DNA from 2 places in the Paenibacillus sp. FSL H8-0034 genome. Region 2 is predicted to be linked to the other one. Evidence: riboswitches for the same ligand, from Rfam matches in the RefSeq annotation. Region 2 holds a riboswitch; the other holds the start of a gene.
The links. A riboswitch is a leader RNA that binds a small molecule or an ion and turns the genes downstream of it on or off. The one in region 2 is predicted to bind cyclic di-GMP.
Positions count from the first base shown of each region.

Region 1: it holds a riboswitch for cyclic di-GMP, as region 2 does, so the genes downstream of both, NST47_RS27675 (Spo0E family sporulation regulatory protein-aspartic acid phosphatase) here and NST47_RS26985 (hypothetical protein) in region 2, are expected to answer to the same signal.

Region 1 covers NZ_JBBOBS010000001.1:6,127,280-6,132,271, forward strand. The annotation lists gene NST47_RS27660 (methyl-accepting chemotaxis protein) at 1-1,006, shown strand, start outside; gene NST47_RS27665 (voltage-gated chloride channel family protein) at 1,081-2,397, opposite strand; gene NST47_RS27670 (hypothetical protein) at 2,591-3,004, shown strand; gene NST47_RS27675 (Spo0E family sporulation regulatory protein-aspartic acid phosphatase) at 3,088-3,276, opposite strand; cyclic di-GMP riboswitch class I at 3,312-3,398, opposite strand; gene NST47_RS27680 (sporulation protein YjcZ) at 3,651-3,770, shown strand; gene NST47_RS27685 (DUF3153 domain-containing protein) at 3,945-4,688, shown strand; gene NST47_RS27690 (aldo/keto reductase) at 4,766-4,992, opposite strand, start outside.
Region 2 covers NZ_JBBOBS010000001.1:5,969,620-5,974,611, forward strand. The annotation lists gene NST47_RS26975 (TrkH family potassium uptake protein) at 1-526, shown strand, start outside; gene NST47_RS26980 (exopolyphosphatase) at 625-1,539, opposite strand; gene NST47_RS26985 (hypothetical protein) at 1,747-2,043, opposite strand; cyclic di-GMP riboswitch class I at 2,129-2,221, opposite strand; gene NST47_RS26990 (carbohydrate binding domain-containing protein) at 2,447-4,992, opposite strand, start outside.

The DNA.
Region 1 (4,992 bases), 160 kb from region 2:
AAGCAACGAAGCTGCCTTCAATACACATACTGGCTCCAGCTCCATGGAGGCTCTCCGCAGCGCTTCCCAAATATCTGAAAGCATACTTGATAAAGTACATACAACCATGACATCGCTATCGGCCAGCTCGGTACAAATCAACAAGATTGTCAATACGATTACCGATATCTCTCAACAAACCAATGTGCTTTCTCTGAATGCTGCAATAGAAGCGGCGAGGGCTGGCGTTCACGGGCGAGGCTTCTCGGTTATTGCCGAGGAAGTAAGGCAGCTGTCTCTGCAGACAAATGATTCGTCCAAATCAATTGCCTCGATCATACATTCGCTGCTGGCACAAACGAAAGATTTGGAACTATATATAGAAGAAGCACGTAAATCGTTCATTCAGCAAAATGGTAAAATGAATGAAAGTGTCGAGGCTTTTCAGGAAATCCGCAGCTCGATGGATGCACTCTCACTGGATATTAACCAGATTCAGACCCAAATTGGCCTTGCCCAGAAGAAAAATGAAAGCCTGATTGATTCTGTACAAATCGTTGCAGCCATCGCTCAGGAAACAGCAGCAGGCGTTGAAGAGGTTACCTCGTCATCTATCCAGCAAAATGCAGCCATTCAGCAAATTGCATCACAAGCCGATGACATGATGCTGTTATCGCAAAAGTTATTTAAAGAAGTGAACCGATTTCAGATTGGAGATCTCGGAGATCTCGGAGATCTTGGAGATATCGAAGAACTTGGTTCAGGTCGAGCTGATGAGGTCTTAAGTGAAGAGGAGGTTGTCGCTAATCTTCATAAATTGAGTGAGCTTGAAGCCACCGACCCGGAGCAGGAGCAGCTTCCACAGACAGCAGCCGTCAAAGAAAGCAGCCAAGATTCAACAGAAAAAATAGCGAAACCGGCAGTTGAACAAGCAGCTTCGAAAACTGCAGATACTTCGAATGTAAATTCTATCGAAAATGAAACTAAAGAAGAGGACAAGGAAAAAAAACTCATACCTATTGGTTAACAGAGAAAGCCCCGCACCGGATATCCAATTCCGAGCGGGGCTTTTTGGAAATTAGCATAGAACAACGTCACTCTTTATTGCTTGGACTTTAAAGTGCCAAGCGTTGTATGTTCATCTATATCTTGAAGCCTGCGTCCCTTCGCAACTTTCAACCTCTGAGCCGTGTAAATGCCCGTATGTCCAGAGCATAAATAACTGATCACAACAGCAACAAACATGTAGATTGCCGCCTCGGAGCCAAACAGCTCAATACCCAGCAGAAAGCAAGCGATCGGAGTATTCGTTGCTCCGCTAAACACGGCAATTAAGCCAATTCCCGCCAAAAATGGACCATGCAGCTGCAATAGAGTACCCAGCGTATTCCCCAAAGTTGCACCTATCACAAACAACGGCGTCACCTCTCCACCCTGGAAACCAGCTCCGAGCGTAATCGACGTGAAAATCAGCTTCCATAAAAAAGCGAAAGATGCCGTTGTTTCATGAAAGGAGTCATTGAGCAGCGGTAATCCCAGTCCGAGATAATCCCTTGACCCGATAGCCAATGTCAGCACGATGATCATACAACCGCCGACAAAGGATTTTAATGCAGTATTTTTGAATAGTCGTGTAAATGTAGCTTTCAGCTTATGGGTTAGCTCACTGAACAGCCGGCTTGTCAAGCCAAATAGGATCGCCGCGGCCGCAACCTTCAGCAGTACGACCGCACTGAGCGGCGGCACTTGCCCCATCGAGTAATGAGCGTGCGTCACTCCCCATCCTAACGTCACCGCATGTCCAACCAAACTTGCAATCAGGCATGGAAGTAAAGCTTCATAGCTGATCAGACCGATGATTAACACCTCCATACCAAAGACAGCCCCGGCAAGCGGGGTACCGAACACCGATCCGAAGCCTGCGCTGATACCGCACATTAGCAAAATTTTACGGTCCTCCGGATGAATACGCAGCAGCTTTCCCAGATACTCGGACAAGCTGCCACCCATTTGAACCGCCGTCCCTTCACGGCCTGCCGAACCGCCGAACAAATGCGTCAACACCGTGCCGATCAGCACAAAAGGAGCCATACGCAATGGTATCGTTTCACGTCCATCATGAATTTGCTCTAAAATCAGATTATTGCCTTTTATACTGCTGCTGCCATAGGCATGATACATCCAGCTGACTAACGCACCGCCAAGGGGCAGTAAATATAACAGCCACGGATGCTCATATCGCAAACTTGTAGCCGTATCCAGACTTAACAGAAATAGCGCCGAGGCTGAGCCCGTCATAACGCCCACTACACCCGCCACCACTAACCACCACAGTACATACTTGATGAAAGCCAAGTACTGAAACCTCCGACTGCTAGAGAAAACCCGCTCTCCCCATTTTATCCGCAAGTTGTTCATATTCCTTGTCCACTCCCCGAACACTCTTTCACGTAATAATACCTCTCATGACATACAGGCGCAAGAAATTAATCCGGCTTAGGGCATAATTGATATGACGAATCCCTATCAAACTTTAGCAGGATGTGCTCAATTACCTTTTTATTCCATATAACTAGATGTTAAAATATTACTATGCAAAGGAGGAAGAAAAATGGATGACACTTCTGATCTAAACCCCATCGACTATGCTCAAATCATTATAAAGATTAACGCTTCGATACAGCCTGCAAGCAAGTTCGTCAAAGAGCTGTATGAACATCCTGATAAGAAATGGGATCCCGATAAACGCATTCTGAATTTAAAGGAAGAGTTAATTTCATTGGTGCATTGTCAACATGAGATTTTAGCATTAAATGTGCCTGATCTATTTTTAGTCGAGCACGTACAACTAATGTCGGCCTATCAAGATATAACTAACGGAACTCAAGAAATGATCCATAGCTTTGATGCGAACACAGGTGTACTGAACTCAAATCGTTATGAATCCGGTTATGCATTACAAAAAGAAGCTATCCATAAAATCATACCTGTTTTACAAACCATCATCAGAAAACTAACTCCATAAAGGCACATAGACCCTTAGCACACGCTCATTAAATGGCATCAAAAAAAGAGCTGCATGTCTACAGCTCTAGCATTTATAAGTATTTAATTTTGATATTTAATAAATTTATTCAATTTTCGATCAAGCATTACACTAAGTTGGACCAAGAGAGGGTCATGTAAACTTTCCGTTTGATCATACACATTGACCATGCAATTTTTTAAGGCCTCAATCTCTGCAACAAGCAAAACCAATCTTACTTTTTGAAGCTGTCGACTTTTAGTAAGCTCCATACACATTCCTCCTTTGGTTTTGAAAAAGAGAGTATTTCGGTAACTGGCTGGCATAGTCGAATTGACTTTAGCCCCTAATAGTTTTGCGTCCCCATTTTTCAATGGCTTTGCCTTTTTCGATATTGCGTATGCGATTCTATTATACTACAAATATCGCTATTTTTTATAGAATTAAAGCACTAAATCTTCGACATTATTTGCGTTTTTATTGAATTTTTTGTCATTTATTATCATACTATTTCCTTTATTTAAAGAAGTTTAATATTGGGAGGACTTGCTCTTTTCAATGGCTATTACCCATTTTTGCATCTGTCCAATCACGTATCCGCTGACATTCATAACATGCACTATACAAGGCGCGAGGAGGGATCAACATGGGTGCACTCGGAGTTGGCGGAAGCTGTGCAAGTTGTGCAGGTTATGGTCTTGGAACTACTACAGCTGTTATTCTGGTTCTCTATATTCTGCTTGTTATTATTTTAAGAACATTTTAAAGTAGTGACCTAACCACCTCCCAATCAACTCGGGAGGTGGTTACTGACTACCATTTCGGCGTCTGGACATAAAATATCAGGGTCATCCTCAAATTTTTACTATTTGGCTTCCTAAATAGTAATCGGCGCTATATAATGGTTAATGTTGTGAAATAATAGATATGTGGGGTACATATGAACAAAAAATGGCTGTTATTCGTAATATTGAGTTCTGTTATCATTTTGTTAAGCGGTTGTGTTAAAGGGGATTTTCATGTAACGGTGAACCGGGATCAGTCTGCAGAGTTGGATTACAAATTAGCCTTAAGCTCTCAGCTAATCGGATTAATGAGTATGAATAGTGCAAATAAGACGGATATGTTAGGTGAATTAAAAAAGAATTTTGAAACGGATGGCTATCAGGTCTCGCAGTATAAAGATGGAGATTACCAAGGTGTACAAGCCAAAAAACATGTTAAGGATGTTAAGGAAATTAAAAATGTCGGTGTCAATCAAGGCAATATCAACGCCGAAAACAAGATTGACATGACAGTTGATAAAGGCTTCATCTTTAATACCAATCATGTGATAGGTAATTTTGATTTAAGCAGCATGAAAGCCGATGCCAATGATACGATGGGCTTGCAAAAAATGATGATCAGTCAGATCGATTTAAAATTCACGCTGACACTACCGGATAAAGCGGAGCAGCAAAATGCATCCAGAGTACTGGACGATGGCAAGACCTATCAATGGGATCTGCTGGCAGGAGCCAATAATGAAGTCAAGCTGGACCTTAAAACCCCGAACATGGTGAATGTATCGATCCTGGTAGCGGTTGTTGTAATCCTGATTGCCGCTGTCATTTTCTTATTATTAAGAAGAAAAAAACGCGCACAACCCGTCGAGCCCCTTGCTATAGAAACCCCTATCGAATAATTGAAGCCTCCAAGCACACATTAGAAAAATGTGGTTTGGAGGCTTCTTTATTCAAGCTCATGAAGACAGTATCCCTCTTATTTAACAAAATCAAAATCCGCTGCTCTTGCATTGGATTCCACCTGCTCCGGACTTTTGCAGCCTGGGATTACACTGGTCACCGCCGGATGCTTCAAGCACCAGGCCAAGGCCCATTCTGCCATATTCACGCCTTCCGGCAGTTCATTTTGTTGGATATCCTGTACCTTTTGCAGCTTGATCAAGGTTTGCTCCTTATTATGTCGGGATCGCACGTCGTTATCAG
Region 2 (4,992 bases):
ATCGGTCAGTACAAGATCCTCAGGAACCAATACGGTAGACATAACGAGCTTGAGGCAGGCTACCCAGTTTTTCATGGTCCTCCTGATGTTTATCGGTGCAGCACCTGGATCAACGGGCGGTGGAATTAAAGTAACTACCTTTGCCATACTGATTGGAGCCATGATTACGATGATCCGGCGCAAAGAGGATGTCGTGCTGTTTCGCTACCGTTTGGCGCAAGAGTATACACATCGTGCTCTTACCGTAACCTTCCTTTCCCTGCTGCTCATCTTCATTGTAACCATGCTGCTGCTTGCTACACACGACTATTCTTTTTTAATGATCTTGTTTGAAACCACCTCAGCTTTTGGAACGGTTGGACTGAGTATGGGACTCACTCCGCATCTAACATTCACTGGAAAAATACTGATTATTCTGATGATGTATGCCGGAAGATTAGGACCCGTCACGCTCTCCTACGCCTTGCAGCCCAAAAATAAAAAGGAACTGTACCACTACCCTGAAGGTAAGATCACAATTGGATAAACGCAGCAAAAAAAGAATCAGGCTCACGGAGCAGCGCAACCAAACGGCGCAGCTCCGGTACCTGATTCTTTGTACGTTTAATGCCAATTCTAACTACATTATCCGTTCTGCTTCATCGTTTCAACCAGCTCATGCAGCACCTTGCCGGCATCATCATAAGGAACCTGGCACGTTCCTGCCGCCTTATGCCCACCGCCGCCATTTGCAAGCATCAAAGCGCCTACGTCGGTGTTGGAGGTACGATTGATAATGCTGTGACCGCAGGCAAACACACAATTTTGCTTATTTCGGCCATCGACAATCCAAATCGAAATATTTTGTTCCGGATATAAGGCGTACACCATAAATCGATTGCCCGGATAAATCGTTTCCACGTTGCGCAGATCGGTAACAATTACATTGCCATCTGCATATGTATGCTGCTTTAACATCGCTTTATAGTCGACGTCCAGTTCAAAATAACGCTTTGTCCGCTCTACAACATCCGGCAGCTGCATAATCTCGTCTACCGTCATTGTCGCACAGTGATCGACCAAATCCTCCATCAGCTGATAATTGCTGATTCTATAATCTCGGTAGCGTCCTAATCCAGTGCGGGCATCCATAATGAAGGACAACAAATCCCAGCCCGAAGGATTCAAAATATCATCTGCAGAAAACTGCGCGGAATCCGCTTTATCCACACCCTGCATAATGTTATCGATGTCACCAAAACGTTCCTTGCCACCATAGTAATCATATACAACACGGGCAGCGCTTGGGGCCACACGGGTCTCGCCTTTATATACGATTTCTGGTCCTGTCCGCTCCAACTCACTCGAATGGTGGTCAAACCATAAACCGCAGCCGGGTACATACGGGACATTCGCCAAAATATCATTGTCATTGACTTCAACCAATCCATCCTGCATATCCTTCGGATGAACGAATTTCATTTCGTCGATCATGCCCATTTTTTTAAAGAGCATTGCACATACCAAGCCATCAAAGTCGGATCGTGTAATTAAACGCATGGTCTTTCCTCCTATATAGTCCCGTTGAACTATAGTAATCTATCTATTATTATAAACAATGGACCTAATAGAGACAATAGCTGGAAGCAGAAAAAAGCATACCTTTGGCCGTGTCAGCTCCAAGATACACCTGCATAATCTCCTAAATATAACCAGATTCCATTTTATTTATCTACATCGCATGTCAATATTATTTCCATTCTCTGCTTAAGCGAGACTCTGCTCATTAGTACGAAAGCTTAAATAGTGATATAAGCTGACAAATAAGTCATTTTCCAGATCGCAGCGAATCGATAGCTTGACCTCTCCGCGCCAGTAGAATGTTATCAGATGACCGGTTTTCCCCATCACCATTTCCACATCCCACCATGGATTCCGCAAATCAAATATCTCACGGTTAATAAACATCTTGGGGCCTTCATTCGACAAATAAATGCCGATCATGTCGGTGCCAACCTTCGTATAAAATCCGGTTCTTGTCATCATATTTCTATTTTCGTTCATCTATGATCCACCTCTCTTATCTCTCAAACAAAAAGACTCCTGATCCATTGGTCAGGAGTCGCAGTTATATGCGCATCACAGTACCTTCGGCAGCTGGCTGGCTGGGTGCATCTTGCTTGCACCGTAAGCCCCTATAGTTTTGCGTCACAAGCTTCCACTTGCTTTGCCATTATCGAGAATTGAGCTATAATTATTCGACAAGTTTAAGCATATAAGATAAGAAGCTCATTATAAATGAATCTGTAGACCCAATTAATCAAATTATACAAGTCTAATTACCTAAATTATCATTTATGATAGATGACACTAAGACATTACAATGCCACTATCGTACTCTTTGATGAAAAAAGAAGCCTCGACCACTATAAAAGTGACGAAAGCTTCTACTAAGCTTTACTCCAAATTAAGGCTCATTTGGGGTGACCGTGAGTCTATATTCAGCATGAAAGGTTCCATATACGGCCGTTATCACGGAGGTTCCCGCACGCAGCGTGCTCACCGTTCCCTCGGCAGATACCGTTGCTACACTCACGTTACTGCTGCCATAGGTTACTCCTGTTACCCCGTTCACTACAGTGCTGTCATTGTAGCTTGCGCTCACCGATAACTGGGTTGAGCCTCCGGCCTGCACAGCTGTAGAGCCGGCAAGCGAAATACCCGACAATGCGGGACTGCGCTGCTGCTCAAACGCTTCCACTGCCTGAAGAAGAGTAATGTAAGCTGTGTTCAGCTGCGATGTGTTAACGGCGCTCAGCTTCATGGGTGAAGTGGTCGAGTAAACGACAAAGTATCCCGGACCTGTTAAAGGATTAATGCTGTCAACCTCGTCAAACACGAGTTGATCGTCGACATACATGACCAGGCGGATACTCCCGCTTACCTCTATCGCTCCAAATTTCAGTTTATGCTTGGTGCCGCTTGTAATCTGGGTATTGGGCAGTACGCCAAAGCGTGGTGTGAAACCAGCCAGTTCCCCAAACAGCATTTCCCTCGTGCCATTGACCCACTTCTGTACCTCCCACACATCTTCCTTCACAATGATCATATAGCTGCTGGCTCCTGTTCCCATCGCAATTGCGGGATTCGAGGAACGAATGGCAAAGCTGGGCCAATCCCCTTCACTGTACGTATACTGCATATTGAGCTCGAACAAATCGCTGCCAAAGGTTTGCCTCTCATAGCCTACACCTCTGCCGAATACTTCCACGTAACCATCCTTAGGCGTAATCGGAGAGGTCCATCGATCCAGATCCCGCAGCATTTCATTACTGACGGCACTTCCGGGATTCAGGCTTTGCAGGTAGTCTTCTGCCGAATCTATTGCATTCTGCAAGCCAGTCTTGGAACCTGCGGCATACTCCCCATAGTCTGCTCCTTCCGATGCATTGTCGTGCATCTGCACGGCTTCTGAAATCGTGCGCTGCAATATTGCCTCATTTACAGATATTACCTTATAGGAGTAGCCCAGCATCGCGGAGTTAAGCGCAGACAGCGCCGAATCCACCGCCTCCTGCGTGGAATTCGCAGCATTGCTGACAAGAAGAGCGGCTGCAATTGCTGTGGACAACGCCTCTCTGACCTCGCCCGTATATTGACCTGGCTGCGTTCCCTCCGAGGTAGTGCTGTACAGCTGTTGTGCCTGGCTGATGGCTGTATGCAGCCCGTTGAAATCAGCTTGCTGATTTTGCTGGTGGATGAACCAGAACGTAATAGCGCTCAGCTTGTCGAGCGCACGATAGTAGCTGTTTGGCAAAGCACCCGTCTGATTCGCTGTAACGTCCGCTTCGGAGACTGCAGTCTGGAGCACCAGCCTGGAGCCCGGCGCATACTGCCCGATGATTTCGCCTTCTACAGCCTGGGCGTGCAAATTTTGTGCCAGTAACACCGCTGCCTGCAGTGCTGCCTGATCTGCTTCAGCGACTTCAATAACCTCAAACTGGTCCAGGTAATAGGAAGCTGTGCCAGTACCCGCTGCGAATTCAAAGTAAACATAGGGCTCTGCTCTTACTTCACTGCCATTATACGAGTAAACTCCGGATATTACCGTCCATCCGTCGCTACCGACCGTTCCCTCTGCTACGGTGACGATTTCATTGGCAGGAATGGCTTGAGGCCCGAAGCCCAGCTTGATGGCTCCCTGCTTGCTACTGCCGGATTCCAGCTTCACCCGCACCGACAGCTCGTAATTCATTCCTTTTTGCATAACGATTTGCTGTTGGATATGTCCATCCTCCGCTGTTCTGTTCACCTTGGCTGCATAGACCCCTTTGAACCGTGCAGAGGCTGTCTTGGCAAAAGTGGCGTCGACGGGCAGCCATACATTGTCCTGTCTCGTTTCAAAGCTGGAATTCCGCACGACATTGTAATGCTCTGGATCAGTGAGATCGCGATATTCGGGCTGGAGGCCAGCCTGCGCAATAATATCAACAGCTTCCGAAGGCCAGATGGCGTCGGGAACCACATGCATTTGGGCAAAGGTATTATTCGTTCCTTTATCGTTGATAGCCCCAGTCGTCGTGTAATTTCCAATAAACCGGTTGTCAGACATGACCGCACGGCTCAGGTGGGCAAAAAGCGGTGCCAGCGGTTTGTTTTTCGTGCCATGGTCCTGCCATACCGGACTTTTATTTAAATCAATCACGTTGTTTTGCGCCAGCCACCAGTTGGAGTAATTGTCCGGGAAAAACACACCGCCGTTATTCAACTGGTCCCTCACATAATTGCCAGTAATCCGGTATGCAGGCTCGTCAATCGAGCCGGCTGTCCTTCCCAGCGAATAAAAAGCACCGCCGTCGTAAAGCCCCGTACCCATCAGATTATCGATATAATTGTTCTGGATATAAACATTTTTCGTAACAACAGGCTGATCTACCTCGTGATGCCAGCCGAGATGAATGGCCGTATAGGGAATATTTCTGATCTCATTAAAACTGATGTTCAAGTCGCTTC